DNA from 3 places in the Ferdinandcohnia jepli genome. Region 3 is predicted to be linked to each of the others. Evidence: predicted binding sites of a transcription regulator. Region 3 holds the regulator's gene; each other region holds the start of a gene.

Region 1 (11,110 bases), on a different contig from region 3:
GGTATTTAGAAAACTGTGAATTAAATACAGCAGATGTTAGGCGATCGCTTGTACAAATGAAGCTTGCAGGCTGGTTTGATAATTGTTCGGGTATCTTGTTTGGCCGAAGTAGCGCGGATATGCCAGTGGATAATTATACGATTCTGGATGTTTATGAAGAACTTGCAGAAGAACTCAATGTTCCAATCATTTATGATATTGATTGCGGTCATCAACCACCACAGATTACATTCATAAATGGGGCATACGCTGAGGTGACTACTAAAGACGGTAAAGGTAAGGTTTTACAAACTTTTATATAAGATAAGTAGCCCTGTTCCAATTAGGAGTAGGGCTTTTATTTTGCGAAAGTAACTTGCGTTATGCACCAAATTTAAGCATACTTGAAATCCTGGTTTCGGTTTTTTCTTGTATTCGCTTCCAATTTTCCATATGTTTATATATACATAATATTGTTAAAAAAATCGTAATAAGTGTTGAGTATAATGGATAACCAAATAAGTAAGTTAGAATGACCCAGGATAGATACATTGCTAGAACACCGATAACAAGGTAGTCGCTAATAATAGTAAGAATAAGTAATAGTGCTAAACCAATTAAGGCAACCTTCCAATCGATTGCAAATGCAACTCCTATCATCGATGCAGTCCCTTTTCCGCCGTTAAACTTCATGTTTACAGGGAAATTATGTCCGATAATAACGAAAGCTCCTGTTAAAAAGACAAGTAGGTAGTAGAAATCTACTTCAGGAACATAGCTACTTAACCAAATTTTCATAATTAAAACAGGTAATACACCTTTTCCAATATCAATTAAAGCGACAATAATCCCGTACTTCCAACCTAGAACAATTGTGGTGTTGGAAGCTCCTGCATTTTTAACGCCACTTTCCTTAATGTTAACTCTCTTAAGTTTGCCGACGATGCTTGAACCATGGATGCAGCCAAATAAATAACCAATAAGTATACAGATAAAAAGTAAAATAGTCCCAACCCCATTTCCATTTATACCCTTTTATTATACTGAATCATAAATAAATTGGTAGAGCATTAGGTAAAAATGATTACTGGTTGTAAATTTTACTCTCTAATCAATAGAAATATGCAACTCAGTTAAGTCTATGTGTACCAATAATCTCATAAACTTTTAGGGATAAAAAAATTACGGTGGGAGAGCGTGTATGGGTGATAAACCAAGAATAGAGTTGTCCGTTGTGTTAGGTAATAAGACACAAGTCCTTTTATGGTTGTCTAGATTAGCCTGGCTTGTTATGGCTGTATTTTCTATTTATCTATTTATAATGGACTTACCTGTAAGGACAGAAGCATACAGAACTGTTTGTGAATCTTTAAATAATGGATGTTTGGAAACGAGTCAATTAAATGTAGGCGAAGTAGAAGCGCTTAAGGAAATGGGACTAACTCTAAAAGCTTATGCAGGATTTATGATAGCCTTAGATATTTTGGTTACCATAGTATTTATCATCCTATCAGTTCTGCTGCTTTTTCGAACAGAAAGAATCATGTTTAATTTGTACGTTTCTCTAGTGTTTTTATCCCTTGGAGTAGGGATTTCCCACTACTTTCCTACTGAATTTCCTGAATTGAATGTGATCTACCATCTTGTAAATATCTTTGGAGGTACTTACTTAATTTTATTTTTGATTCTCCCTGATGGGAAGTTTGTTCCTCGTTGGTCAATTTTAGCAGCACTAGTTTGGTTTATTGTTGGAATAGGGTCTATCTATTTTCCGGGTAGTGTATTTGATGTTGAAGTCTGGCCAATCTGGTTGGGGATAGGTAGTTGGATAGGACTCCATATATGTCTTGTCTTTTCACAGGTATACAGGTATGTGAAGGTATCCAATCAGATACACAGACAGCAAATGAAATGGTACATCTATAGTATTGCAATTTACTTTATTGCTTTGGTGTTATTAAATTTTATCGGCCAATTAAGTGTTATTTTAAAAATAGGCACAGAGCTTCTTTATGCGGGATGCTTTATTCTAATTCCAATTTCAATAGCGTTTTCCATTTTTAAATATAAACTCTGGGACATAAATATTGTCATTCATAGAACTATTCTATACGGCCTACTCAGTTTATTTGTCATTCTGTTTTATGTAGGCATAGTCGGACTTATTAGTGAAATGTTACAAACAGAGGAGAATGTTCTTGCCTCAATTATCACTGCTGGTATAATCGCTGTTTGTTTCCACCCTATAAAAGAAAAGCTTCAAATGTTGGTTAATCGATTGATCTATGGAGAGAGTGACAATCCTTATGCCATATTAAGTAGGTTAAATTTAGTTTTAGAAGCAGTAAGAGATACAGATAGTGTTCTTCCAAACGTAGCAAAAACAATTTCTCATGCTCTAAAAATACCCTATGTAGCAATTCAGTTAAAAGAAAAAGAGGGATTGCATACTATTGCTGAGGTTGGAGAACCACTACCCATTTGTTTAAACATTCCTTTGGTCCATCAAGGACAGGAAATGGGTTCATTCATACTCTCCCACCGTTCATCTACTGAACCTTATCGTCAGTCTGATAAGAACTTACTTCAAGATTTAGCGAGACAAGTGGGTATTTTAGCACATTCCATTATGCTGCATAAGGATTTGCAATTATCAAGGCAACAATTAGTTAATGCCCGTGAAGAAGAAAGGAGACGTTTGCGCAGGGATTTACATGATGGGCTAGGACCTAGCTTAGCAAGTCTAGCCATAAAAATGGATGTTGCTAATAGCTTCATGGAAAAGGAACCTGAGAAATCCAAATTATTACTACAAGAAATGGATATCCAAATAAAACAATTGCTACAGGATATTAGGAGAATTGTATACTCCTTACGCCCGTCTTCGTTAGATGAACTTGGACTTATTTCAGCCATTCAAGAGTTGCTCTCCCAATATAAAACAAGTCACATCCACTTTACATTAAACGCCCCAGCAACTCAGTTGTTACTTCCTGCTGCTCTAGAGGTAGCGGTCTATAGAATTATGCAAGAAGCAATAACGAATGTAATACGTCACTCTGAAGCAACTACTTGTAATATAGAAATCTCTTTAAACCATACTTTTCAACTTGTCATCAGGGATGATGGGAAAGGGCTTCATGAGAAGATACAGTATGGAATTGGAATAAAATCAATGAAGGAAAGGGCAGAGGAGCTTGGTGGATCCTTGAAAATATATTCCCAAGAAACAGGAGGGACTATCATTCTTGCAGATATCCCAATTCAGTAAAGAAGGGGTGACAATATGATTAAGGTTCTTGTAGTTGATGATCATCCATTGTTTCGTGAAGGAATAGCAACTCTCTTACAATCTACAGACGATGCAGAACTTATCGGAGTTGCTACGAATGGTGAGGAAGCTGTTGAGCTTGCTCTGAGATTACAACCAGATGTTATATTAATGGACTTAAACTTACCGATAAAAAATGGAATTGATGCTACAAGAATTATTACAAAGCAAAACCCTAGTATCGGCATTTTGGTCCTGACAATGTTTGATGACGACGATTCCGTTTTTTCAGCACTGAAGGCAGGGGCAAGAGGCTACCTTTTGAAAGGGGCTAATCGTACAGAAACAATTCGGGCAATTCATGCGATAGCAAATGGAGAATCTATATTTAGCCAATCAATAGCAGCTAGAATGTTAGAATTCTTTAAAAATGTGAATCCTTTACCTACACTTGTTTTTCCACAATTAACTGAGCGGGAACGTGATATTCTTGAACTAATCGTTGAAGGCAAAGATAACAGTGAGATTTCAAGATTACTAGGGATTACCTTAAAAACTGTTAGAAATCATATATCCAATATATATAGTAAACTGCAAGTTGCAGATCGTGCAGAAGCAATAGCCCATGCGAAAAATGAAGGTATGGGTAAGAAAAAGTATTAATCCCGGATATGCCCTGAAAAGTTCCTGCCCCTGTCGGGTGCAAACTCCCATGACAGCGGGAAAACTTGAGTGATATTTTAGAACTGTAAATATCACATAAAGGGGATAGGTAGAATGAAAATTTCACAAAGCTTTTTTAAAATGACAGGGTTCCTATTAATAATTGGTTCTTTGATTTCGGCTGTCGGTCATTTGCTTAAACCACAAGAACCAACCACAAAATCTGGAATTGAACAGTTTATAAGTCAAGCATTACTATCTGATACGCTATTAATAATCGGTATTCCTTTTGTAATTTTAGGTTTATCAGGTATCTATTTACGCCAAAGTGAAGGTTTACGTCTATGGGGGTGGATCGGTTATCCTATAACTGGTCTAGGTTTAATATATGTTGATATAATCCAGCCAGTAATTCGGCTAGTTGCTTATCCATGGGTCTTACAAGGTGCAGGAACAAAAGAGGAGATTTTTGAAGCTGTTACAACTATTTATGATCAAGACCCTTTTGGATACCTTTTTCCATTAGTTCTATTGAGTTTGATCGGCCCATTATTATCAGCTCTAAGTTTTTGGAAAGCTAAAATACTTCCGACATGGCTAGCTGTCATGTTGGCCCTTATACTCCCATTGTTCCTTATCGCACCAATGTTTGGTTTCTATAACTTTCCTGCCTACCTATATGTAGTGTTTGGCATTTTTGGAGTAACCTTATTAAAGAAAAATGGCAAAACTAGTTAACAAGTTAAATGAGGAAATGTGTTACCAACATCAAATTTACTTGTTATTAGAAACAAACTAGAATTTTATATTCTAGTTTGTTTTCCATATCTCATATAAATGATAACTGTTATGGTCTTTAAGACTTTCAACTTGACCGGATACTTCTTTTACAAACTTCATACCGAGTACTTTTATAATGTTGAGAGAAGGGCTATTTTTGGGGTGAACGATTCCAACCACTTTAGGCAGCCCTATTGTCTCAAAGCCATAATCTAAAACAGCTTTGGCGGCTTCTTTAGCATACCCCTTACCTTGGTGTTTTTGAGTCAGGCTATAATATAGTTCAACTTCTTCTGGATTTAAATCGTTTGGTCCTAAACCGCTAATTCCAATAAATTCACCAGTTTCTCTTAGAAAAACAGATAAATTGAATTTATATATCTTTTCCTTTGTATTCTTTGCATTGCAGTTCATTGACCATGTAATCAAGTTCATTATTTCTTGTAAATTTGCAGGAGGAACTTCTGGCATATAGTTAAAGTGTCCCGGTTCCTGTGTCATTTTATATAATGATTCTGCATCTTCTTGTTGATATGGGCGAATCAATAACCGTTCAGTTTCAATTACTGCACTAATAAACATACAACTTTCACTCTTTTCTTTTGTATTTTTACTAGAATACTATAGTGCATTTCTATGGCGATATTTATATACCATACCACTAGTTAAATCTGTGTTGTTTGCCATATATAGTAGAATACAAATAAAAAGTCATATTCGGTAGTGAAGGAAGTAATAAAAAAGTTATAAGATTGCGTTTAGACCAGCTCCAATAAAAAAAGCCCCTACCAATAGGTAAGAGCAGTAAAAAAAGAAGAGGTATTATAGGTTAATCTATGTAGTCTCCAACATCTCCCATAGAATCTAAGTGGCTTGCAATCATAGCGATAATTGTACCAGCTTCCTCTTTACTGAAAATAAAGTTTGTTTCATCCTTAAGTAATTGGTCTTCTTCTGTCCAAATACGATTTATTCTTTTTAAAACGCCATCACCAGTTTCTTGAATCACTCCGAATTGGTAGGTGACCTCCACTTCGTTCTCCTCATAATAGGCAGTTACTTCAGGTGTTTCCCATTCCACATCAATCTCATCGTAAATTGTAACCTCGCCGTTATCTTCTAATTCTTGTAGTTCTTCATCGTCCATATAAAGGATATCATCGTCATCTTCGTCATCAGAAACATAAACTAATTCAGTATCTCCAGTATAGTCATCTTCTTCAACTGTGTATGATACTTCACCCATATCTCCATTCATATAATTATGAAAGCTTTCGTGAACAGCATCAACAATGTCCTCGATGTCCGGTAACACTACTTTGCTTAGATGACCAGTTTCAGGGTCAACGGTTTCCATATAAAATTCTTCATTATTTGGGTCGAAAAAGAGAGAGCAAAAGTAGTCTCTTTCAATATCAGCTTCCACTTCTGTAAAAAACTCAATCCGAGGATGCTTTGAACCACGTTCTACTGACATTTGTCCAACTTGATCATATTTCTCACATATTGATTCAAGATTATCCTGTAATTCCCCAATGACTCTGTCAAACCATTCTAATGACATGAAAAATCCCACCTTTCAAGGTTATTGTTTTTAGTATTACCCTACTGGTTGGAATTTCAGTTCGTTATACGACGGAAATATTTGGATGTGTATTTGAGAATGATTCACATGGAAATTAAAGGAAATCCTTACTACCAAATAAAGTAGCTGAAATAATGAACAGTTAACCTTCTCAACTGCTCATGAATAAGATATAGGCAGATGAGGAGGAAAAATATGTTATATATAGTACAGGCGGGAGATACATTGTTTGGAATTGCCAACAGGTATAAAAGTAGCATTCAATCAATCATTGGGGCTAATATTATTTGTAACCCGAATTATATTTTTATAGGACAGCCATTGATAATACCAAATCCAGAAGTTGATTTACCAAAGGCGGGCGGCTCACCTTATTATGTAGTTAATGTGGGTGATTCGTTATGGTGTTTAGCTTCACAGTTTTCACAAAGTATCCAGGTAGTTGCGGAAGCAAATCAGATAAAAAACATTAATCAGATATATGTTGGCCAGGAATTGCTTATTGGAGTAAATCAGCCAAATCCTACTGAATTATTTGAAACATGGAATATCACTGAGGATGAATGCGAGTTTTTAAACTCTGCTGGATTATATGGGGTTTATTATCTTGGTTCTTTTCTATGGGAATCACTTGGAATCCGAGCGTTGCCATATCTTAAGAGATTACTCACTCATCCTTGTATGGAAGTACGTTATCATGCTGTAATGAGTCTTGGAAGAATATCAACGGGTGGTGAGACATATACACTTCTATTACAGGCAACTCAAGATCCTGACCAAAATGTTGCGGAACTAGCATCATTGGCTGTAAAAAGATTTCAACTTGTACAAAGATGGTCTAAGAGGGTACACGTTGTAACTTCAGATACGCTGCTATTTAGAAATATAGATGTTAGTTCTTCAAGCACAAGTATTTCAAGAGGAACACCAGTTATTGTTATAAGATGGTATATTCCAAGCCCAACTGGAGAGGTTATACCACCGGGAAGATTGGCTACGTTTGAGTTAATACAAAATCTTGAAACCGGTGAGGTTGGATATATTGAAAGAGTTGGCTACGGTGCGATACAGCTTTTGTAACTGGAGTTTATAGAACAATATGTATTAAAAACACGTTCAGGAGTGAGTACAATAATTTGGATATCGCTCCTTTTTATTGCTCCTCGTTCGTGTGGACCGTCTATTCTAATAGGGCTGCAATGGCTTTTCAAAACATAAAATTAATTAACCACTATTGCTAACTTATTAAATGTGAATTATTTGTGAAGTCTATTGTATTTAGTGTAAATCTGAAGTATAGTAAGAGTGTAGAAAGTTAGTGAAACATTTCACAAACTACTACAACTAAAGCTGACAGCTATTATACCATTATTTTTTTACTAACATTTGTGAAAAACTTCACAATATGAAATAAAGGGAGAGATTATGATGAGAACATTCTTAAAAGGACCTAAAATGGCAGTACTTTGGACAATAATACGAATTTGGCTAGGAATTCAGTGGATTGAGGCTGGTTGGCATAAAATGACTGATGGATTCGATGCAGGAGGCTTCTTACAAGGAGCCATTGCACAAGCTGGTGGAGATCACCCGGCAGTACAAGGATGGTACGCGGCATTCCTTGAAGGTTTTGCAGTACCGAACGTAGAGTTATTCAATGTGTTAATTCCTTGGGGAGAAGTATTAGTTGGTCTTGGATTAATACTAGGTGCTGCAACAATTCCGGCACTTATCGCAGGTGCATTCATGAACTTAAACTTCTTACTTGCAGGAACAGTAAGCACAAACCCAATACTAATGACTGTAGCGGTAATACTACTATTTGTTGGAGCAGCAAGCTACCACTACGGAGTTGATAGATTCGCAATTCCATTCATTAAAAAACAAATGAACAACAATGAAACTGAAAACACAGTAAATGCTGCTTAACTTGAGAAAGAAGGTTTCCTATACAGGGAACCTTCTTTTTTGGCAGATAGGAAAGCATAAAATTCTTTCCTATCTGCATAAGTGTAACTACGGCTCTGCGGTCGCCTAAAGGCTAGGCAATCGCCGAGTTTTCTAATAGAAAAATATAACCAAACCCTTATCGAGTGATAGAATAGGATATATTACATAATTTGGGGGATGTCTTTATGAAAGAAATGACAAAGAAAATTATTGAGTTTTGTGATGAAAGAGGTTGGACTCTATATCATAATGAAAAGGACTTAGCCATTTCCGTTTCAATTGAAGCAAGTGAACTTCTTGAAAACTTTCAGTGGCGAAGCAGTGAAGAAGCAGTCTCAGAGACCAGGCAGAATATTAAGGAAGAAATGGCTGATGTTTTGATTTACCTACTACAATTAGCAAATAAGATGGATGTTGATTTAGAAGCGGAAGTATATAAGAAAATGGAGAAAAATGCATTAAAGTATCCGGTGAAAACCGTTTAAGGGTATTCCTAAGCAAAATTGAAGGGAATATCTTAGTAACTATATTTATCTGCCTAATAATCATATATTAGTGTTAATGTCCATACCGATAAAAGAAAGAACGCATAAGCTATCAAAAAAGGAGAATACTCATGGACATTGTTAGTTTAGTTCTTTCAGCAATTATTGCAATGATAATTGGAACGGTAGCCGGAAAATTATCACCGTTTGATACACCTGGTAGCTGGGCGGGAGCAATTGTAGCTGGCTTTATTGGTGCTTGGCTCGGACCTCTCTTATTTGGGGCATGGGGTCCAATGATAGCAGGTTTTTCTTTAGTCCCAGCACTATTAGGAGCTATTATTGTTGTTGTAATATTGGGTGCAATATCAAAAGCTTTAAAATAACTAAAAACTACCTGTCTACTCCATTAAAATGGAAGAGGATAGGTAGTTTTTTTCTCAGATTTTATAAGTTAGAAAGTGCCCCCAATTTTCACTTTTGTTGTATTGTGGGTAAGAAGACATAAAAGTAACAATAATAGGTGCAAAGTCTAAATGAGGATATGCGGCAAATAATCTTCTATCTCCATAACGAATTGCTTTCAAGGCTAAGGGTAGTTCACGTTTGAAAATAGAGTATCTAAATGCAGCTGTATTTTTATCGATATTTTCACCTATATATAAATAAACGTGGTAATAATACTGTCCATTTGTTAATCTCCATTCTCCAAGTACTTCATCTCTTTGAGAATTGATTTTATCTAAAGCGTATTGTAGGCCAAGGGTTAAAAAGAGTTCTCCTGTAACATCTGAATGGGTAAGAGTGTATTTTCTTTGTAATATAGGTGATGTAGCTGTAATTCCATTTCTGAACTCTACAGAGAGCTTGTTAGGATCGAATTTGCTCACTTTCTACACATCCCTTGATTTAAATTGGATTACATAAGTAACTATTTATTCAACTATAACTTAAGACAGATAATTCCCTTAAGCTTAATTGATATAGGAATGTTTCCTTATGATATTTATAGTTTATTAATATGTTGCAGGTTGTAGAAAGTAGCTTAATTTTAAATTCCGATTGCATGAAATTTGCCTATGCGAAAACTTTAATAAATAATAGAGATAGTAAAAAATTACTAAAAATACGATATATTCGTTAAGGAAGAGGCTGGAGGGACTTAATTGGAAATAGGAATAAGTACATTCGTAGAAACAACACCTGATGTAAAAACAGGTGAAGTGATAAGTCACGCACAAAGGTTACGTGAAGTGGTTGAGGAAATTATACTTGCTGATCAAGTTGGTTTAGACGTATTCGGTGTTGGCGAACATCACCGCGAAGATTATGCAGCTTCGTCTCCAGCAGTAGTGCTAGCTGCAGCTGCTCCTCAGACCAAAAGGATACGGTTAACAAGTGCTGTTACCGTGCTTTCTTCTGCGGATCCGGTACGTGTTTTTCAGGAATTTGCTACCCTTGATGCCGTTTCAAATGGGAGAGCAGAAATCATGGCGGGCAGAGGATCATTCATCGAATCTTTTCCACTGTTTGGGTATGACTTGACAGATTACAATGAGCTGTTTGAAGAAAAATTAGACCTTTTACTTCGAATTCGCGAATCTGAAAAAGTAACCTGGCAAGGGAAGCACCGTCCTGCTATTACTAATCTGGGAGTCTATCCAAGGCCGGTACAGGATCCACTTCCTGTTTGGATAGGAAGTGGCGGTAATTCTGAATCTGTTGTTCGAGCAGGCCTGCTAGGTTTACCACTTGTATTAGCAATTATCGGAGGTAGTCCATCTCAATTTGCACCATTAGTTGAACTGTACAAAAAGGCAGCTGCGCATGCGGGTCATGATGCTTCAAAGCTACCTGTAGCATCGCATTCACATGGTTTTATTGCTGATAGTACAGATGAAGCGGCAGATAAATTTTATCCATCAACGCAACAAGCAATGAATAAATTAGGCCGTGAACGCGGATGGGGACCTTATACTAGACAAACCTTTGATTATGCAAGAAGCTTTGATGGAGCTTTGTATGTTGGAGACCCTGAATATGTAGCTCAAAAGATTATTCACTTACGCAAAAACGTAGGGATAACTAGGTTTATGCTACACGTACCCGTTGGAACTATGCCTCATGACCAAGTTATGAGAGCAATCGAATTACTTGGGAAAGAAGTTGCCCCACGTGTACGCGAAGAAGTTGCGAAATGGGAAGCAGAAAAAAAATAACAATAAATAGTAGGGATCCACTGTTTTTTTAATGGTGGGTCCTTACTTTTTTGAGTGGAAAAAGGAGTATGCCAAAGATTGTAGAAATAGTATTAAAAAGAATTAATTTTTAGGGAGAGAATACATGAGTAATCAACAAGGAAGTCTATCACACAAACATCTAGCAGTAGATTGTTTT
Region 2 (11,110 bases), on a different contig from region 3:
CCTAATGAACTTTTTATAACTTAATGATAATCATTTTCATCGGTAAAGAATGTGACATGAATCACAAGTGTTAAAAAATCTCATCATGAAGTCGCATATGATCTAGCAAATAGTAGCCATCTTCGGTTAGTTCTACAATATCTTTTTTCTTTAAAACACTAATTGTTCGGCTAACAGATTCACGTGTAGTGCCAATCATGTTCGCTAATTCTCGATTTGTAAATTGTGTTGTTAGCTTAAATCGATTATTTATCTTTTCACCATTTGAGCGACATAAACGTAGCAATAACATAATGATTTGTTCTTGGGTATTAAGTAATATTTGCTCTTCAAGTCTCTTTTGAAGGTCAATAATTTTTTCTCCAAGTACCCGGAAAATTTTTATACTTAACTCAGGATTAGAGATTAAGATTTCTTCAAATTTATCAATAGGAGTTACAATTAGTGTAGTCTCCTCCATAACCTCAGCATGTGCAGGATATCCGCCTTTTCTGAAAAAACCTGCATGAGGAAACATTTCGCCAGCCTCTAAAACAGACACAATTTGCTCCTTACCGTGCATATCCGATTTATAAATTTTAATTTTTCCTGATTGAATGAAAAACACTCGATCAAGGGGATCATCCTGCATAAAAACAAACATCTTCGATTTATATGAACGTGGTTGTGAAATTTCAACAATTGGTTCGAGTTCTTCAGGAGTTAATTCTCTAAAAATAGGTACTTCCTTTAGTTGTGTTCGGATTGCATGTACTCCCATATCTATCACTCCTCGTAATATTCAAAGCTATTCAAAACATCATTTAAACTATGTAAATTGTAACAATCTGAGATTTTGAGACTGTGATTTATATCATAAGTAGGGAGAAATGAACTTATTGTTCATGAATTAGACAAATTTGTCTATCTGTCTTTAAAATTTGTTAAACCTCAAATATGATAAAAATATATAAAATTCACAACTTTTATTTGTTTCATCCGTCTAAATAGAGAATTTATTTTATTTGTAGGAGGATTATACAGTTTGTCTAATTACAGAGAGAATGAGATAGAGGAATGGTATACCTTGTACCATCAAACGATTTTTAAATTTGTCATATTAATGGTAAAAGATTATCAACAAGCAGAAGATCTAACCCATGAAACTTTTGTAAGAGCTTATAAATTTCATCATACCTTTAAGCGGGATTCCAGTCCGAAAACCTGGCTGTTTAGTGTTGCTCATAATGTGACGGTAGATTATATGAGAAAGCATAAGCCCATTCGCCTTTTTAAAGAAGTATTTACTCTGAAAAAGGAAATCGTACCATCACCAGAGCATTTTTTACGAATAAAAGAGAACTCGAACGAACTATATAGCGCCTTAGGGAGGTTAAAGGAAACGTATCGTGAAGTAATTATATTGAGAAAAATAAAAGGCTTTTCAATCGCCGAAACCTCAGTAATACTCAATTGGTCAGAGAGTAAAGTCAAGTCTACACTTAATCGTGCAATGCCAGCTCTTGAAGAAGAGTTATTGAAGGAGGGGTACATACATGAGCAAACAAAATAATAGTTCATTAGATCGTTCACTTCAAAAATTAGAATTTGAAATGGAATGGAGTACGATAAGATCACAGGTTATCCGCGAAAAAGTTAAGCGAGATATAGAAATATCTAATAGAAGACAAAAGGTTCAAAAGGCTTTTATATACTCTGCTAGTTCTTTTTTATTGGCTGGTTTCTTATTTTTTCTAGCTGTTCAAACTAATGTAATAGAATATACCTCTTTAAGTGAACTTATTAAATCAACAGATGGAAAGGAAGCAGTTGGGGATTTAATTCAGTATAAGCAGCTTGAGACGGGCATTGAAATACCAGTATTAACAGAAAAAGGTGAGAAGTATATCGTTTTCCCTACCGAGCCAGAAAAAAGTATAGATTCATTATTAGGGAAAACAGAAGGAATTTATGTGAGCCATTATGATAATACCCATTTAAATATGTCTGTCACCTATGCAACAACTACTCCCGGAAGATTTGTATCAATAGATACTCAAAGTAACGAGAGTGGTTCCATTGAGGAAGCAATTAGGTTGCAACTGAATCATGATAAATACCCTACTGAAACATATAAAACAAAAGAAATAAGAATTGGAAACAAACGAGCTGTTCTACAAGAACCTGCAACTGAAAAAGAATACGGGGGAGTTAAACTTTCAATAGTAACTGAAAAATATATATATAGACTTTATAGCAATCAAATGGAGTGGGTTACTTTTAATGATAATGAAGCTATTAAAAAAGAAATTATCGAACTAGCAAAGCTGTTTAATTTCGATGCCGAATATTAAAAATAAGTAGGAGAAATCCTACTTATTTTTGGTTTCACTATCTGCGCACACAAAGCACCGAAGCTCTTTTTTATCATCAGAAACAACACCGTTAATAAAGCCTTCTAAACAATAAATCTCCTTTCCACAATCAGAACAGTTTCCCACTAGTTCTTTCAATAGATCCACCTCGATTTATGATTTACTAACATTATCTCATAGATTTTTAAGCGTATGATAAAAAACATATGTACATAGTGATAAGTTTCACAACAAATTGAATTAAACCTTTGTACAATTAACACATAAAACATTAGGAGGAATGCAAAATGGTATTTGCAGCAAAAGTAAACGCACCTGATTTCGCACCAAAGGATAAGCACCCAACAATCTTTAGAACATTCGATAGCCTTCAATCAGGTGAAATAATGGAATTAACAAATGACCATGATCCAAGACCATTACAATATCAATTTATGATGGAGCGTAGTGACTCATTCACTTGGGAGTACCTTGAAGAAGGACCTGAGGTATGGCGAGTTGCAATTGGTAAGAAATAATAATGCATTCTAAGAGGCTACCGATTTGGTAGTCTCTTTTTTTACGTGCTACTATAGAGAAAAAACTAAAGGATGTTTGAGATTGGAACAAAAACGAATTGGTATCATTCTCGCTGGTGGAGAGTCGAGAAGATTTGGTACTCACAAGGCATTTGCTCAACTTAAAAATAAGTACTTTTTTGAACATGCACAAGGGGCTCTGGAAGGAATTGTGGAAGACATTATTATTGTAAGTCACCCAGCCACAATCGAAAAGTTTAAAGAAAACACTTCTTTTACTATTATAGAGGATTTGCCTGAATATAAGGGGAATGGACCTTTGGCTGGTATTCTCACTGCTATGTCACAAAAAAAGGGAAACTGGTATGTTGTTTTACCATGTGATACACCTTTTGTAACTAATCAACTTATTGAACAAATGCTTTCTTTTACATTAGAGAAAAATATAGATGCAGTAATACCAGTAATTGACGGAAGAACACAACCATTAATTGGACTCTACCATTATCGGGTAAAAGAAAAAATTGAAAAATTATTAAACCAGGGGCAGTATAAAATGGGTTTCTTATTAGATTCTTGTAGTGTCCGGTATGTTACAAATAGCGATCTAAGTATGAATGGAAAAGAATTCGATAATATTAATCATCAAAGTGAGTACGAAAAAGCAAAACAAAATGAAATGTGATATCCCTCACAACATGAAAATACGACACCGAATATAATAAAGCTACAACCAAGTTAGAGGGGAGGATAGCCTTTTCCGTTTCTATCCTCATTTTACTCGAATAAGGTTGGAAACGTTTCCTCACTATCTAAACGTATGCACATGCATACACGCCTGTAGATTTGTTCTACAGGTTTTTTCTTTATAAGTAATACCTAATTAAACCAAGCTAATTGCTCATAATTTGCTGAAAAAACCTATAGAATAACAATACACGATACTTTTGGAGGGAGGGATGTCATCTGAGGGTAGGCTTCGTAGTAGGGATTTTTATTGCTGGGGCTTTGCTCATCATGGGATTTACCACTCAAGAATTTGAACCGTATTCCGTTATTTCTGGGACAATTGGAATCATTTGCTTCCTACTCGCAGGTATCGTATCTGATTCATTTGTCAGTAGGGACCGAATGAGAACTAACTTTTATAGTGAAAATAAAATAGAAAGAACAAAACGTAATCGCTATGCGTTTGCTCTTTTCCTCTTAGGAGCTCCTAATCTTTTTGTAGCATTAGTGCTAACCTTCATTCATGTGTAGTTTCTTCTAGCAACATACCCTTGCAAATTTGAACAATTTTTGAATTCCTCCTATACCTGTGATATGCCTCACATTTCTCACTCAGTAATAGTGTTAAAATGTGGACATTATCAAAGGAGGTTTGCCTCATGTTTGAAAGAGACTTTCATAAAGATCCATTTATAGTAATTTGGGAACTTACAAGAGCTTGCCAATTAAAATGTTTACATTGCCGTGCAGAAGCTCAATATACAAGGGATCCAAGAGAATTATCATTTGAAGAAGGCAAGAACTTAATAGATCAAATTTACGAAATGAACAATCCAATGCTCGTATTCACAGGTGGAGATCCACTGATGAGACCTGATGTATATGATATTGCAGACTATGCAATTAAAAAAGGCGTTCGTGTATCTATGACGCCAAGTGCAACACCAAACGTTACTAAAGAAGCAATTGAAAAAGCGAAGGAAGTTGGGTTAGCACGTTGGGCATTCAGTTTAGATGGTCCGACTGCAGAAATACATGACCACTTCCGTGGAACAAAAGGCTCATTTGAACTAACAATGAATGCAATTAGATATTTACACGAGCTTGAAATTCCTATTCAAATCAATACTGTTATTTCACGCTATAATATTCATGTATTAGAAGAAATGGAAAAATTAGTTGAAGACTTAGATTGTGTGTTATGGAGTGTATTTTTCCTAGTACCAACAGGTAGAGGAAAAGACTCTGATATGATTTCACCAGTGGAACATGAGCAAGTATTCCGTTGGTTATACGACTTAAGTAAACGTGTGAAATTTGATATAAAAACAACGGCTGCTCAACATTACCGCCGAGTTGTTATTCAATCAAAAATGCGTGAAACAAAAGAGAAAGAAAAACAAATTCAATATCAAGATGCTCTAATGCAAGGGAAGACTGGCCAATTTGATGGTTTAGGAAGAGCACCAAAAGGTGTTAATGATGGCAACGGGTTTGTGTTCATCTCTCATATCGGTGACGTGTATCCAAGTGGATTACTGCCTATCAAGGCTGGGAATGTAAGAGACACTCCATTAGCAGAAATATACCGAGAGTCACCTATTTTTAAAGACCTTCGTAATCCCGATAAATATAAAGGGAAATGCGGAGTTTGTGAGTTCAGACATGTTTGTGGTGGATCACGTTCACGTGCATATGCAATGACTGGAGACTATATGGAGAGTGAACCATTCTGTGTTTACATTCCGGAGGCGCTTCGTAAAAAAGAAAAGACATTATCATAAAAGAAAGGAGCTACCAGAATGATTGGTAGCTCCTTTTACTTGAGACAGAAATATGAATTTATTCAATACTACAGTATTTTACCGGGCAATCTTCGCAATGAATCTCATTTTTAATATATTGGAGGTCATGAATCGTAATATATCCTCTTGAGACGGAAAGTATTTTTTTGCTTCTAAGTTCATTCAACATCCTATTTACACTTTCTCTGGTGGTCGCACAAAAGTTAGCAAGCTCTTGATTTGTTAAATGAAGGTTAATCAAGATTCCATTGTCTGTATTTACACCGTAGCTATTCGTCATTCGAACAAGTGTTGAATACAATGCACCTTTTTTCCCTAAAAGTACGAGGTCGCGAAACTTCGTTTGTGTTTTTCTAAAATGATCACTCATCCACTTCATAAATTCAAAAGCAAGCTTTGTATTTTCAAAAAGCTTTTTCTCCAGTGCATCTTTTTGAATAACAGCAACCTCACTATCTTCTAAAACAGAACAATTAAACAAGTATTTTGGGCTATCAGTAAATAACGTAAGTTCCCCGACAATTTCACTTTGGCTACAAATACGTAGAGACAACTCATTACCGTCAGATGTTACCTTACTTACCCGTACCTTACCAGATAAAATAAGATAGAGCTCTGTCGCTTCCATACCCTCTTGAAATAAATAAGAACCTTTTTTTATCTTAATGACTTGATTGGCCGATTTCAAAAGTTCATTCAATTCAGTAGAAAGAGTTGGCTTTTGATATGTTTTAACCTGGTTCATAAGTACCACCCTTCTGAGCAGTTCATGCTATACTTTGATTTAAATTGATAATATAATGTTAGTCAATGAACTGAAAATGAGAAAAATCACTGCGAATCTAGTAGAAACTGAATTTTCCTTTGGTACATAAGGTCTGAAGGGTATTTTGAACAATTTCTAACAATTGAGGTCTATATATGGAACAATTATTCTGGTCACCTATAAAACTTTCAATAACCGTCGCAATTTCTGCAGGCATCATTGTTTTATTACTTGGCCTTGTAGTAGGAAGATGGATGTCACGTAAAAGGTTCAACGGAAAACTATTCGTTGAAACAATTCTAATGCTGCCACTTGTATTGCCACCATCCGTTGTAGGCTTCTTCTTAATCGTGTTTTTTGGTAGAAACAGCGCAGTTGGTAAAGGGATAGAAGCAATATTTGGGCAACCAATTATGTTCACCTGGTGGGCGGCTGTAATCGCATCAACCGTCGTTGCATTCCCTCTTATGTATCAATCAGTAAAAACAGGATTTCAATCAGTCGACATAGACATCGAAGGAGCAGCAAGAGTAGACGGAGCCAATGAGTGGAAAGTGTTTTTACTCATATCCATACCACTTTCAATAAAAGCAATAATTACCGGATTTATCCTAAGCTTTACGCGTGCACTAGGGGAATTTGGCGCAACCCTCATGTTCGCCGGAAACATACCAGGAAAAACTCAAACCCTGCCTACCGCTATCTACGTAGCCATCGACAGCGGCAACATGAATCTTGCATGGATGTGGGTAATTACAACAGTTGTTATCTCGTTTTTAATGCTGGCGAGTACTTATTTGATAAAATAGCTTGGAGTTTGTTTTTACTTGTGGCACCCTTTGGGGTGTTTTTTTGCAGATAGGAAAGCATAAAATAGTGAAAACTGGCCTCTGCTGAGCCTATAGGCTCGGCAAATCGCCGAGTTTTTCTAATTTTGGTGACGTCAAAAATGGGAGAAAAAATAAATGTTATTTTAGTGATTGTAATTAAAGTCATATAGGAATAAAATAAAGTTCAGTTATTATTAAAGTTTTCAGTTGGGTGGAATTTTTATGGGTAACCTAGGCATGGGAGAGATAATATTAATCGTATTTTTTGCATTACTTATTTTTGGTCCAAAAAAACTTCCTGAGCTTGGTAAAGCTGCTGGAAATACACTTCGAGAGTTTAAACGTGCTACAAAAGGCATCATGGAAGATGATGAAATAGAGAAGAAAGCAAACGATATAAAGTAATGAGGGTGAGGGTATGATATACCCTCTTCTTTATATCCTAAAATATATTGCAAAATCTAGTCTACATCCTTTTTCGCAGTAAGATTATTCCTTGCATATTTTACAACACCTGGGTAAAAGAATACCCCAGTCAAAAGAAGTCCCATACCCAACGTAAAAGTAATTATGTCTGCCGTTCCTGCAATAATGACGCATATTGAATAAATCGTTGAAATAAAAGCGATTACCCCATCAGTTTTTCTACCACTATTATTAAGGTCGTATGTTTCGCCAGTAATAACTAATTTAATTTGAAAAATTGAAGAAATGAAATAAGGTATTAAGTATGCCAAAGTTGCAATATATATGACAAAATCAAAGGCTGCAGAGATGGTGCTAAAGATTGTTGAAAAAATAAAAATTTGACCTAATATGTTGGACAATAGCAAGGAAAAAGTCGGGATACCATTTTTATTTTCTTTTAAAAAGGCCGGCAAAAACAAGCCTTGTTTTGCAGCTTGATAGGGTACCTCTGCACTAAGCATAATCCACCCAATTGTCGAACCAAGAAGACTAATTAGTCCTAATCCCGCAAGTAGCTTAGCTCCTATTGGACCGAGAACTGCCTCAAACGCATCAATTAAAGGCTTTTCGGAGGAAATGAGCTGTTCCTGGCTCAACATTCCCATAACTAAAAGACTAATTGCAAGATAAATTGCAAGGGCCAGTAAAAGTCCAAGTATCGTAGCTTTTTTTACATCAATTTCCCGTTTAGCCCTTGATGCAAAGACCATAGCAGATTCGACCCCGATAAATGCCCATAATGTACTAACTGCAGCATTATTAACTTGGCTTAGAAACCCAATAGGTTGACCTGCTTCATTAAACCTAGGTGCAACAAATGGACCAATATTACTTCTTTCAAAGGCAAACAAACCAATAATAATAAATAGTAAAAACCCAATAACTTTTGCTGCCGTTGCTATAAAGTTTAGTTTTCCCGCACTCCCAATTCCTTGAAGTATAATGTAATGAGTCCCCCAGAGTAAAAGAGTACAGACAATGAAAATCAGGGTGTTACCCACTTTTAAGGAAAAATTTCCTACAGTAAACAGATTTCTTTGACTTGTTAGGATAGGGAAGAAAGTCGACAAATAACTTGCAAATGTTGTGACGATTGCAACATTACCCGAAAAGTTCCCGATCCAATATCCCCAAGAAGAAATAAAACCAGAAAAAATAGAAGCATGTGACCCTGTTTTAAAAAGCTCTTTTGCATAGATTTGTGGTCCCCCTGTTAAATTAGGTTTCCGAATAATTAAATTTCCAAATACTAAGGCAGTTGCCAAAACACCTGCCCCGGTTAATCCCCATGCAAGTAAAACCCCTGCAGGGCTTGCAACTTCTGCTAATGTACGTGGGAGCATAAAGATCCCTGACCCCACCATATTTCCAACTACTAACGCAGTCAATAACCATATACCTAAACTTTTTGTTTGATTCATGTAAATAGTCCTCTCTAAAAAACACTGTACCTTATGTGTTCCTTTGAAAATTCTAAGGTGCCAAAGTTTGCCATAGCTTTATTATGCTAGGAGAGAATTGGGGTTATTCATCTATAGAACAGAATAGTGTAGGTAGCTTAGTACATCGAGTAGATACGGGTGGCGCTCGAGGGAATAATAGACACGAAGCATCACCCGAAAGAGGAGGATGCGAGTGGTGCTCTAAGGAAAATTAGTGGAAGCACCACCCGAAAGAGAGAGAAGCGGGTGGTGCTCTAGGCAAATACAGTGGAAGCACCGCCCGGAAGAGCAAGATACGAGAGGTGCTCCAGGTAAAAGAAGACTATGCACCACCCGAAAGAGTAAGAATCGAGTGGTGCTCAAGGCAAAAGTAGTTGAAGCGCCACCTGAAAGAGCAGACCCGAGTTTTTATAAATACTTTAATCTGCAAACCTCACAAAATAGGATTTTTTGCCTTCTTGTTTAAGGTGATAGTTTTTTGAAAGTACCTTTAAAATAGTTCTTTTATAATCAAAAACCCTACAAAACACAAATACATCAGTTGTTGTTATTTTCCTACCTGGAAATAGTAGGCGCAACTCTTCCACGGTTCTCAAAAGATAAGATTCATTACTTTCGAAAGCCCCACACTTCCTACACACCAATTTATATTGATTATATTTCTCCATAAATCCCCCACACCCACACAAAATGCCTTTTTCTAACGCCTCAAACGTATACTCAGGCAATTGTAAAAAAGGTGATTTTCAATATGCAAAGGCAGTAGTTGCTCGGCCAACCGTTGGTGCTTACCTGATAGTTTCGAAGGCCGCATATTTAGATTGTCCAAAAAGCGTTTTATTTGAGATGGAAAAATAACTGGAAGGTCTAATGGTGCTTGATAGAGATAGAAATCGGGATTTACGAAAACGAGCGATCCATCGACTTGAAAGTTCACATTAAGCTGCTGTAGTAGTTGTCTAAAAAGGGATTGACTATGCTGTAACTGAAGCAAGGGGTTCTAAATTTCTGTACCGGAACTGGTAAAAAGCTTGTCACCTTCTAAGTAATAGTCGCCTTCAAAATTCTTTACATCGTAGAGGTGAATTTTATTTTGTCTAATGAGAAGGGAGTCAATCTGAAAGTGAGTGTTGCCGACTTCGAGTAATAGGTCATTTAAAATGAGGTGTTCAATTGAGAGGCTTTGCATCATTTGATCAAACAGCACTTCACCTTGATAGCCTTTTTCAGCAGTCACATATTTTCTTGGGTATTTCTCAGATAATACCATTCGAGAACGAAGAGAGCGAAGTAGCACTTATTCTGGAGGTTCAAATCGGGGTTTAATAATCAAAACAACACATCCTTTGTGAAATTAAAATTGGTCATGCAAACTGCCAACCTTTGGAACTTTCAAAACAACACATCCTTTGTCAAATTAATTGGTCATGCAAACTGCAACCTTTGGAACTTTCAAAATATCACATCCTTATTCCAACTCAAATTACTAATCTTTTATTCACATAAACAGAAACTTCCTTTCCACCATAACATAAAAAAGCAACCCCAATTTCCGAACTTTTTATAAAAATGTGACCAACTTAACAGATTTGATTTCCAGGAATATGACAAGCTTAGAGAGGAAATATTTCATTGTTATTTAGGAGGGATTTCTTTGTACCAAACAGCTGCTTGGTATGTGTCATTGATATTAATGGTATTTATTTTATTTGTTTTTCTATTTGTTGTTTTGAATACAGGGAGAAGGAAGGAATATGAAGGGATTCAGAAGAAATGGTACCGTTTTCGAAATGTTTATTTTGCGGTACTTTTGCTATCAATGGGGACAGTTACTTATTTTACATTGTCTGATCTACCATTTGAGAGACCGGTATATGGTGAGGATGAAAATCCAGTTATCGTTGATGTTTCAGCGATTCAGTTTGGTTGGAATATGAGTCAAAGAGAGTTCAAGGTTGGAGAGCCGGTAGAATTTCATATTACGAGTAATGACGTGAATCATGGATTTGGCATTTATGACAAGGATATGAATCTATTAGCTCAAACACAAGCGATGCCTGAGTATACAAATAATGTTTATTATACATTTACAGAGCCAGGTACCTATCAGATTCTTTGCATGGAATACTGCGGGTTAGGCCATCATTTAATGATTGGTGAAATAACGGTGACTAATTAAGTGAGGGGGAATTTTTAAA
Region 3 (10,596 bases):
GGGTTTGAGGGCATTATTACATCATGCCGCCCATTCCACCCATGCCGCCCATGTCAGGCATTCCGCCTTGGCCAGCTGGTTCTGGGATGTCAGCAACTACTGCTTCAGTTGTTAAGAACATAGCTGATACAGATGCTGCGTTTTGAAGTGCTGAACGAGTAACCTTAGTTGGATCAACGATTCCAGCTTCGAACATGTTTACCCATACACCAGTTGCTGCGTTGAAACCAACACCTAGTTCTTCATTTTTCAAGCGTTCTACAACTACAGATCCTTCAAGACCAGCGTTGTGAGCGATTTGGCGTACTGGCTCTTCTAAAGCACGAAGAACGATTTTCACACCAGTAGCTTCGTCACCTTCTAATTGAAGAGCAGCCACTTTGTTGTATACGTTCACTAGTGCAGTACCGCCACCAGATACGATACCTTCTTCAACTGCTGCACGAGTTGAGTTAAGAGCATCTTCGATACGTAGTTTGCGCTCTTTTAATTCAGTTTCAGTAGCTGCACCAACTTTGATTACCGCTACTCCACCTGCTAATTTCGCTAAGCGCTCTTGCAATTTTTCTCTATCAAATTCAGAAGTAGTTTCTTCCATTTGAACACGGATATTGTTAACGCGAGCTGCGATTTGAGCAGACTCACCAGCACCTTCTACGATTGTAGTGTTTTCTTTTGTCACTACGATCTTAGCTGCGCGGCCTAATTGAGTAATATCTGCTGATTTAAGGTCTAATCCTAAATCTTCAGTGATTACTTGGCCACCAGTTAAGATTGCAATATCTTCTAACATTGCTTTACGACGGTCACCGAATCCAGGAGCTTTTACAGCAACTGCATTGAATGTACCACGAAGCTTGTTAACTACTAATGTAGCAAGAGCTTCACCTTCTACGTCTTCAGCAATTAGTAATAATGGTTTACCTTGTTGTACAACTTGCTCTAATACTGGTAGGATTTCTTGAATGCTAGAAATCTTTTTGTCAGTGATTAAAACATATGGGTTGTCTAGAACTGCTTCCATTTTATCAGAATCAGTTACCATGTATGGAGATGCATATCCGCGGTCGAATTGCATACCTTCTACTACTTCTAGTTCAGTAGAGAATCCTTTTGATTCTTCGATAGTGATAACACCGTCGTTTCCAACACGTTCCATAGCTTCAGCAATTAACTGACCAACTTCTTTATCATCAGCAGAGATTGCAGCAACCTGTGCAATAGATTCTTTACCTTCGATAGGTTTAGAAATTGTCTTTAACTCTTCTACAGCTACCCCTACAGCTTTTTCAATACCTTTACGGATAACCATTGGATTTGCACCAGCTGTAACGTTTTTCAAGCCTTCACGAATCATAGCTTGAGCAAGTACAGTTGCAGTAGTAGTACCGTCACCGGCTACATCATTAGTTTTGCTAGCTACTTCAGCAACTAACTTGGCACCCATGTTTTCAAATGCATCTTCTAATTCGATTTCTTTTGCAATTGTTACACCGTCATTTGTGATAAGAGGTGAACCGAACTTTTTCTCAAGAACCACGTTTCGTCCTTTTGGTCCTAAAGTTACTTTTACTGCATTTGCTAGTGCATCAACACCGCGAAGCATCGAACGGCGAGCTTCTTCACTAAATTTAATTTCTTTAGCCATTTATAAAGACCTCCTCAAAGATTTAATTAAAATAGTATGATATAGTCCTGCTATTAACCTACAATAGCTAGAATGTCGCTTTCACGTAAAACTAAGTATTCAGTACCTTCGTATTTCACTTCAGTACCAGCATATTTTGAGAAGATAATGCGATCACCGACAGCAACCTCTAAAGCTACTTTTTCACCGCTATCTAGTACACGACCTGTACCAACAGCAACTACTTTACCTTCTTGAGGTTTTTCCTTTGCAGAATCCGGTAAAACAATTCCACTTGCAGTCTTTTCCTCTGATTCAACTAGTTCAATAACAACGCGATCACCTAATGGCTTTAACAAGTAAAACAACCTCCTCAAATAAATTTTATTAGATAGTTTTGTCCTTTTATTAGCACTCAAACCACTTGAGTGCTAACACAATTATTATATTAAATAATCTCTATTTTTTTTGCAAGTATTTGAATGCAAAAATTTTAGAAAAACATATTTTGTGTCTCCAATAATGAAGGAAAACCATTGTTTTCAATCTCTAAATCAAACTGTCCTACCTATCTATCCTATGTAAATGTCAGGAAAAATAAACCAGTATTTTAAATTTATTTAAATGCCTCTATGAAAATTTGGTTTTGCATAATACTAATAGATAATTATGAATATATGGTACAATACATAGCGTGTAATACTTGGTCCTGTTGTTAGTTTTTTACCGAAAAAAATCTATTTTTTTTAAAGGAGACTTACATTGAAAGCACGATATTGGTATGTCATTCTAACTTATATAATCATGCAATTTTCAGGTATAATTGGTATCCCTCTTTTACTTCTTCTTGGTATTGGTGATGGATTAGATCCTGAATCTGGGCAAAATACAATTGTTTCATATTGGACAGTTATTAGCTTTGTCGCAGCACTACCAATCGTTTTATTTTTCTTACGACAAGATATAAGGGATCGCCACGAAAATCTTTATCGTTCAACAAAAGGTGAAGCTTTTGGATGGGCAATTGCAGGTATTTTTATGGCAATGACCTCTCAAGTTATTGCAGCCAATATTGAGATTCACCTGCTAGGAATTGAAGCTGGTTCAGAGAATACCCAGCAAATCATGGCTCTTGTTAAAACCTTACCATTACTAATAATCGTTGTTTCCGTTATTGGTCCAATTTTAGAAGAAATTATCTTTCGACAAATTATCTTTGGATCATTGTATAAGAAATTCAACTTTTTTATCTCTGCATTAATAAGCTCGTTAATATTTGCAGTGGTACACATGGATTTTACACATATTCTAATCTATACAGCAATGGGCTTCACTTTTGCATTCCTTTATGTAAAAACAAAACGTATCATCGTTCCGATCTTTGCACATGTTGCGATGAATACCTTTGTAGTAGTTGTTCAAACAATTTTTGCAGATGATATAGAAAGGATTATGAAGGAAGCTGAGAAGATACAACAGACGTTTATTGGAGGATTTTAATTTATGCGACGAACTTCACCCTTTGCGATGGGTATCATCTATTTATTAATGGGTGTACTTTTTACTTATATTGCAATAGGAAGTGCAACTGAGACCGTATGGAACTTTTCCACCATTTTATTAGCGCTAGTTGCTACATTTGATTTCGGAATAGCCATTCGGATGTTTGCTTTACACAGTAAAATTAAAAAAATGACAAAAAAATAGCCTCCAATTAGGAGGTTATTTTTTATTCGATATTATTCGCAGCCTGCATTTCGGCTTTCAACACTTTTCGATAAGCACTCTTAGAAACAATAATACTAATTTCATAAAGTCCAAAAAGCGGTACCGTCACCATTAAATGCGATATTATTTCTGGAGGAGTAATTAAGCCTCCGATTACTAGTAAAATAAAATAAGCATATTTACGGACTTGTGCAAGAAACATTGGTGTAACAATTCCAAGTCTAGTTAAAAACATGATTACTACTGGTAATTGAAACAAAAATCCAAATGGTAGTGTAAGTTGTAGTAGAAATTGAAAATACTCATTAATACCAATGACTTGATTGATTTCAAGTCGACTTGCTAATCTTCCCATGAAATTTACAACAAACGGGAAGAGAATAAAGTATGAAAATGAGACCCCAAGTAAAAACAAACCTACTGAAATAGGAATATAACTTAAGGTTACTCTTCTTTCCTTCTCATATAATCCAGGGCTAATAAACGCCCATAGCTGATAGAGTACGAAAGGTGAAGATATAATCAATGCAATAATAAACGCAAATTGCATATATATCTTAATTGGATCAGTCATACGGAAAGCATTCATTGTTAGCTCTTTAGCTTCTTCTGCATTTTGCAAATAAATAATTAAAGGCTCGGCTAGAAAAAAGCTTCCTAGCGCAACAATGAAGAAGAAAACGACTACATAGATAAGTCGTTTTCGTAGTTCTCCTATATGATCATAGACAGACATTTCTTTTTCGCTCATGTGACTCATCCTATCATTACTTCACATCTTGTGTCTTTTTATCGTCGTCATCATCGTCATCTGCTAAACCTTTTGTTGCGTTTTTAAATTCACGCAATGTATTACCCGCTGCTCTTCCTAACTGAGGTAATTTTTTTGGTCCAAAGATTAGCAAAGCCGCAAAAACAATCAAAATAATACTACCGAATCCTAAGCTCCCCATTGTGAGTCACCTCCTCAAAAGTATTTTTCTCTATTTAATTATTCACCTGAATAATGCTTTAAGAAATAAACAAGCGCTTGTAACTCTACCGCCAGGTCAATGTGATGAACCCTAATATCATCCGGTACATTAATTCTAGCAGGTGTAAAGTTTAAGATACCCTTTATCCCTTTATTTACTAAGCGATCAGTAATTGGTTGGGCTGCACCGACCGGCACGGTTAAAATTGCTACTGTCACATCATCAGGAAGCATTTCTTCAAGATCATCTAAATGATGGACTTTTACGCCTCCAATACTGGAGCCAACCTTATTATAATCCACATCGAACGCAAGCTCAATTTTTGTGTTATTGTTTTTTGAAAAATTATAGTGTAAAAAGGCAGTTCCTAAATTACCTACTCCAATTAGGGTAACCTTTGTTAATTCATCTTGGTCAAGGGTTTTACTGAAAAATGATAATAAATAGTTTACATTATACCCGTAACCCTTTTTTCCCAGAGCACCGAAATATGAAAAATCCCGTCGAATGGTAGCTGAATCTACCTTTACCGCATCGCTTAATTCAGACGATGATACTCTTTGCTTACCTGAGGCATGAAGATTTTTTAAAAACCGATAATAGAGTGGTAATCTTTTGGCTGTAGCTTGTGGTATTTTTGATTGATCAAGATTCACCTGACATCCCCCGCTAATTTAACTATTTAATGATTCCCTTTTAAAATCTCCGTTCTTTCCACCTGTCTTTTCTGCTAAATAGGTTGGTCCGATAATCATGCCTTTATCAACCGCCTTACACATATCATACACAGTTAACGCACAAACTGAGGCAGCTGTAAGAGCTTCCATTTCAACACCAGTACTCCCTTTTGTTTTAACAGAAACCGTAATTTCAAGTTTATACTGATCAGTTCCCACTGACCAACCAAATGATATATCAACACCTTTTAATGAAAGAGGATGACACATCGGAATGAGTTCAGACGTTTTTTTGGCAGCCATTATACCTGCCACCTGTGAAACAGCAAGGACATCTCCCTTGCTAATTTTATTATCTACTATTTGCTCGTAAATTGTTTTGTTAACTGTTACACTCGTTTTTGCAATCGCTGTTCTAACAGTATCTGATTTTTCACTAATATCAACCATTTTGGCGCGACCTTGCTCATTAAAATGAGTAAATGAAGACATCTTAAAAAACCTCCAATAAAACTATACACTATTTTACCACATCTGTCTTACGAACATCTGTGAAGAATGTCATTGCATGTTGCTCTATTAAGATAATACAGATAAACTATTTATAGGAAACAAGAGGTGAAAAAGCATGATATTACTACAGGTAAATCAGCTCAAAAAATATTTTGCTGCTGATCTTATTTTATCCAATATAAAACTAGAAGTACAATCCAAAGATAGAATTGCGCTTGTTGGAAGAAACGGCGCTGGGAAGTCAACATTATTAAAAATTATTGCTGGACAGATGTCCTATGATAGTGGCGAAATTATTAAGCCTAAAACTGTTACCATTGATTACCTTGCTCAAGACACTGGGCTAGAATCTAGCCTTACCATCTGGGAAGAGATGTTAACCGTTTTTGCTCCACTTCGCAAGCTTGAAGAAGAACTGCGAAATCTGGAAGTTAAAATGGGGGACCCTTCAGTCTTTGAAAACCAGGCTAGATATCAAAAATTACTTGAGGAATATGATCAATTACAAGTTGATTTTAAAGAGCAAGGTGGGTATCAGTACGAGGCAGATATTCGCTCCATCTTACATGGCTTTAATTTTTCTGAGTTTGATTATTCAACTTCTATTTCTACCTTAAGCGGTGGTCAAAAGACTAGATTAGCGTTGTGTAAGCTTTTACTTTCAAAACCAGATTTACTCATTCTAGATGAACCTACAAACCATCTAGACATCAGTACACTTACATGGCTTGAACAGTACCTGCAAGGATACCCGGGTGCTCTACTCATAGTCTCACACGACCGTTATTTTCTTGATAAAGTTGTAACGCAGGTTTATGAAATCTCAAGAATGACAAGTACCAAGTTTGTAGGGAATTACAGTAATTATTTAAAGCTTAAAGCAGAAAACTATGAGCTTGAAATGAAGAAATATGAGAAGCAGCAAGATGAAGTAGAGAAATTAAAGGAATTTATCGCAAAAAACCTTGTTAGAGCTTCTACTACAAAACGTGCTCAAAGTAGAAGAAAACAACTTAATCGAATGGAGCTAATGGATAGACCATTAGGAGATGAAAAATCAGCTTCCTTTCACTTCGAGATTGAAAAGCAAAGTGGGAATGATGTATTAACAGCTAATGACGTTTCCGTTTCCTATGAAAAGGACAAGCCCATTATAAAAAATGTCAACTTCTCTATCTATAGGGAAGACAGCATTGCTTTAGTTGGGCCGAACGGAATAGGGAAATCCACTTTATTAAAAGCAATTATTGATAAACTAGACCATGTAGACGGTAGTTTCCGTTTTGGCTCTCATGTAACTGTCGGTTACTATGACCAACAGCAAGCAAACTTAACTTCTAATAAACGAGTTTTAAATGAGCTGTGGGATGAATTCCCACTTAAACCGGAAAAAGAAATACGAACTGTACTAGGTAATTTTCTTTTTTCAGGAGACGATGTACTTAAAACTGTTTCAACTCTAAGTGGCGGAGAAAAGGCTCGACTTGCTTTAGCGAAGCTCATGTTAGAAAAATCAAACTTTCTTATTCTAGACGAGCCAACAAACCACTTGGACCTCGATAGTAAGGAAGTCTTAGAAAACGCCTTAGTGGATTACCCTGGAACTATCTTATTTGTATCCCATGACCGATACTTTATTAACCGAATAGCTACAAAAGTATTTGAGTTATCCACAGAGGGTCTTACAGAATATCTCGGTGACTATGACTATTATCTAGAGAAAAAGGAAGAAATGGACGAACTAGCTAAGCTGGAAAGCCAAGATAACAAGTCTATTAATAAAGTGGTTGTTCAAGAAAAGACTTCCTACGAACAAGAAAAAGAAGTAAAGAAACAAGAACGCCAACGCAAACGCAGAATTGAAGAAATCGAACTCGAAATTTCTACCCTCGAAGAAACGATTGAAGCAAATGAGGAACTGCTATGTGATCCTGAGGTTTATCAAAATCATGAAGAAGTTCAAAGAATTAATGAAGAAAATGAGAAGTGTTCTGCTAGACTTGAAGCATTAATGGAAGAATGGGAAACACTTCATGAGGTTAGCAGTTAAGGTCACTATATAAGTCTTAAGGCATAGTCTTTGGTTTCGTCCAAATACCACCGTTTGCATTCTAAAGTTATCCCCAACTCTAACAAAAAAGAGTTGGGGGTTTTTTTATTACAAGATAAGTCAAAATTCGACCTCTATATTAAAAAGTTTTCCACAATTCAAATAGTTATACACGGAGTTGTCCACATTATCCACAATTAGTGCGGATTTTATCCACAAAAAATGTCCACATGTCGAATCTTAGAATAAATATGTTTTTTTATACTTTTCCACAACTGTTGAAGAATTGTGGATAATTTATCAACAAAAAAGGTCCTGTTAAAAGGACCTTTTTACTAGTCGTCAGACTACCTTTCTATATCTAAACCCGGATTAGCATTCAGAGCATATGAGGAACGTTTCCCTTTCTCATATAGTACACTCCCAACAGCTGCTATCATGGCAGCATTGTCCGTACATAGAGAAAGTGGAGGAATAATTAATTTCATATCATCCACCGATGAAAACTCTTTTTCCAAAGCATGGCGTAGTCCCTTATTCGCTGCAACGCCACCTGCAAGTAAAACCTGTTTCACTTTATATTCTTTTGCAGCTTTCATAGTCTTCGTTACTAGTACATCAATTACACTAGCTTGAAAACTTGCTGCCAGATCTTTGGGATCAATAGACTCCCCTCTTTGTTCAGCATTATGAAGGGTATTGATAACAGCTGATTTTAATCCACTAAAGCTAAAATCGTACGAGTTTTCCTCTAGCCATGCCCTTGGTAAATCGATTGTAGGTGATCCTTCATGAGCTAACCTGTCAATATGAGGGCCACCCGGATATGGTAGATGTAAAGTTCTAGCTACCTTATCGTATGCCTCACCTGCAGCATCATCTCTTGTTTCCCCAATCACTTTAAAAGAACCATGTTCCTCCATATAGACAAGCTCCGTATGCCCTCCAGAAACAACAAGAGCTAATAAGGGAAACTCTAGTTCTTCAATTAAGCGATTAGCATAAATATGACCTGCAATATGATGAACACCAAGAAGCGGAATATTATGAGCAAATGCTACAGCCTTAGCCGCATTCACTCCTACAAGCAGTGCCCCTACTAATCCAGGTCCTTCTGTAACGGCAATGCCATCAATATCTTGAAAAGATACATTCGCCTGCTTCATCGCTTCATCAAGAACAATCGTAATTTCCTCCACATGATGTCTAGAAGCGATCTCCGGTACTACTCCTCCAAACCGTTTGTGGCTCTCAATTTGAGATGCTACAACATTTGAAAGTATTTCCCTTCCGTTCTTTATGATTGATACAGCTGTTTCGTCACAGCTCGTTTCGATTCCCATAATTATCTGGTCTTTACTCATTTAAATTCACCCACATTACTAATGCATCTTCTAGATTATCTGTATAATAATTTTTTCGAATCCCACCAGGCTTAAAACCTAACTTACGATAAAGCGATTGAGCAACATGGTTTGAGACACGGACCTCTAAGGTCATTGTAACAGCACGATGTTGCATTGCTAAAATTTTTACCTGCATTAATAAAGCTTCCCCGAGCTTCTTCCCCCTATAATCAGGCAAAACAGCGATATTCGTAATATGAGCCTCATCTAAGATAAGCCACATTCCGCAATATCCTATAACCCGATTATTGTCGGTCATAACAATATACTTTGCAAATTGATTATGAACAAGTTCGTTATAAAAAGCTTCTCTCTTCCACGGTACAGTAAAAGAAGATTCTTCTACTTTTAGAACCTCATCAATATCATCCAACGTCATAAAACGAAACAATACTTGTTCTGTCATTAGATCCTCCATGTTACCCCTGCCTTTTTCCGAGCCAATTAGCCTCCGCTTCTGCCATACGAATATAGTTTGGTACAAATGTATGAACATCCTCAGGCTCTCTATTCCTTCCAAGTAAAGCGAGTTCACTTGGTCTAGGATTCCAATCTGTATATGGTGCAACATATGCAAGTTCAGCTAATCCTGTTTTTATTTTTTCTTCATGTATAGGTAAATCGTTTCCGATAAATAAAACCTTTGTTTCTTCACTTTTTAATTCAGTTAGCCAATCTGTTAAAAGAATAATTTGATCTGATTTTTCACAATACAAATCTTGGCCATGGTATCGATAGAGTCCTGTATACACTTGTCCTCTTCTTGCATCAAAAATCGGGGATATAACACCGTCAAAATACCTACCATTGGCGGCCACGACTTCTAAGCTAGAGACACCTACTAATGGAATATTCAATGACCAAGCTAGCGTTTTAGCAATTGTTACCCCAATTCTAACACCTGTATAAGACCCTGGACCTTTAGCTACAACAATCTTTTCAAGTTCATTTGCCCGTATACCACATTCTTGTAACAGCTGTTGAATTGCTGGCATGACGCGAACCGAATGATTTTTAGGAAGATTGGTTATAAATTCGCCTACAACCTTTTCCCCTTCAAGCAGCGCAATCCCTAAAACATAATTTGATGTATCTATTGATAATACTTTCATTAGATAAAAATCTCCTTACAAAGTTCTTGATATCGAGCCCCAAAAGGTGTAACAGAAATTTTCCGTGAAGTATCACCTTGATGCTCAATTGATATGATAAGTCGTTCATTGGGAAGTTGCTCTTCAATAAGATGGGCCCATTCAACAACAGTGACTCCATCCCCTTCAAAATATTCATCAAATCCTAAGTCCTCATCACTATTTTCAAGTCGATAAACATCCATATGATAAAGGGGTAAGCGACCTTGATACTCTTTAATAATTGTAAATGTTGGACTATTCACTGTCCTTGTAATACCAAGACCTTTTGCAAGCCCCTTTGTAAAAGTTGTCTTACCTGCACCTAGATCCCCTTCAAGCGTGATAACATCACCAGGCTGTAATTTTTCAGCTAACCTAAGCGAAAAATTCAAAGTTTCATCTGGACTGTTTGTAACTAGTTCATAATTTTCCATTACCTCACCCTATTTTGTAAAATGGTTATATCCTTTTCTATCAATTGTATAATA

What was found. Region 3 encodes Rex, which represses fermentation and respiration genes when NADH is low (regulators of the CRP and FNR family bind a similar motif). Its sites were predicted from a motif close to TTGTGAAATATTTCACAA; they were not measured.
Region 1: the regulator Rex is predicted to act here: its motif matches at 7,665-7,682, upstream of AB3M96_RS08920 (DoxX family membrane protein).
Region 2: the regulator Rex is predicted to act here: its motif matches at 4,189-4,206, upstream of AB3M96_RS16040 (TIGR04053 family radical SAM/SPASM domain-containing protein).

Annotation. Positions count from the first base shown of each region.
Region 1 covers NZ_JBFOKR010000007.1:83,743-94,852, forward strand. The annotation lists gene AB3M96_RS08880 (S66 family peptidase) at 1-302, shown strand, start outside; gene AB3M96_RS08885 (glycerol-3-phosphate acyltransferase) at 361-984, opposite strand; gene AB3M96_RS08890 (sensor histidine kinase) at 1,181-3,250, shown strand; gene AB3M96_RS08895 (response regulator) at 3,266-3,913, shown strand; gene AB3M96_RS08900 (hypothetical protein) at 4,028-4,651, shown strand; gene AB3M96_RS08905 (GNAT family N-acetyltransferase) at 4,724-5,275, opposite strand; gene AB3M96_RS08910 (hypothetical protein) at 5,523-6,257, opposite strand; gene AB3M96_RS08915 (LysM peptidoglycan-binding domain-containing protein) at 6,474-7,358, shown strand; gene AB3M96_RS08920 (DoxX family membrane protein) at 7,707-8,207, shown strand; gene AB3M96_RS08925 (nucleotide pyrophosphohydrolase) at 8,414-8,713, shown strand; gene AB3M96_RS08930 (GlsB/YeaQ/YmgE family stress response membrane protein) at 8,845-9,099, shown strand; gene AB3M96_RS08935 (staygreen family protein) at 9,154-9,603, opposite strand; gene AB3M96_RS08940 (LLM class flavin-dependent oxidoreductase) at 9,880-10,932, shown strand; gene AB3M96_RS08945 (hypothetical protein) at 11,057-11,110, shown strand, end outside.
Region 2 covers NZ_JBFOKR010000014.1:116,755-127,864, forward strand. The annotation lists gene AB3M96_RS16005 (Crp/Fnr family transcriptional regulator) at 71-760, opposite strand; gene AB3M96_RS16010 (RNA polymerase sigma factor) at 1,025-1,552, shown strand; gene AB3M96_RS16015 (hypothetical protein) at 1,536-2,333, shown strand; gene AB3M96_RS16020 (hypothetical protein) at 2,352-2,492, opposite strand; gene AB3M96_RS16025 (DUF2249 domain-containing protein) at 2,642-2,872, shown strand; gene AB3M96_RS16030 (molybdenum cofactor guanylyltransferase) at 2,955-3,557, shown strand; gene AB3M96_RS16035 (DUF5316 domain-containing protein) at 3,890-4,132, shown strand; gene AB3M96_RS16040 (TIGR04053 family radical SAM/SPASM domain-containing protein) at 4,261-5,385, shown strand; gene AB3M96_RS16045 (Crp/Fnr family transcriptional regulator) at 5,444-6,151, opposite strand; gene modB (molybdate ABC transporter permease subunit) at 6,328-6,981, shown strand; gene AB3M96_RS16055 (twin-arginine translocase TatA/TatE family subunit) at 7,225-7,407, shown strand; gene AB3M96_RS16060 (amino acid permease) at 7,464-8,891, opposite strand; gene AB3M96_RS16065 (nuclease-related domain-containing protein) at 9,913-10,182, opposite strand; gene AB3M96_RS16070 (cupredoxin domain-containing protein) at 10,567-11,091, shown strand; gene AB3M96_RS16075 (cbb3-type cytochrome c oxidase subunit I) at 11,110-11,110, shown strand, end outside.
Region 3 covers NZ_JBFOKR010000027.1:38,425-49,020, forward strand. The annotation lists gene groL (chaperonin GroEL) at 17-1,648, opposite strand; gene groES (co-chaperone GroES) at 1,702-1,986, opposite strand; gene AB3M96_RS21825 (CPBP family intramembrane glutamic endopeptidase) at 2,390-3,127, shown strand; gene AB3M96_RS21830 (YdiK family protein) at 3,131-3,334, shown strand; gene tatC (twin-arginine translocase subunit TatC) at 3,357-4,106, opposite strand; gene AB3M96_RS21840 (twin-arginine translocase TatA/TatE family subunit) at 4,123-4,308, opposite strand; gene AB3M96_RS21845 (redox-sensing transcriptional repressor Rex) at 4,347-4,985, opposite strand; gene moaC (cyclic pyranopterin monophosphate synthase MoaC) at 5,004-5,498, opposite strand; gene AB3M96_RS21855 (ABC transporter ATP-binding protein) at 5,635-7,569, shown strand; gene tsaD (tRNA (adenosine(37)-N6)-threonylcarbamoyltransferase complex transferase subunit TsaD) at 7,917-8,933, opposite strand; gene rimI (ribosomal protein S18-alanine N-acetyltransferase) at 8,926-9,381, opposite strand; gene tsaB (tRNA (adenosine(37)-N6)-threonylcarbamoyltransferase complex dimerization subunit type 1 TsaB) at 9,395-10,087, opposite strand; gene tsaE (tRNA (adenosine(37)-N6)-threonylcarbamoyltransferase complex ATPase subunit type 1 TsaE) at 10,087-10,542, opposite strand; gene thiL (thiamine-phosphate kinase) at 10,552-10,596, opposite strand, start outside.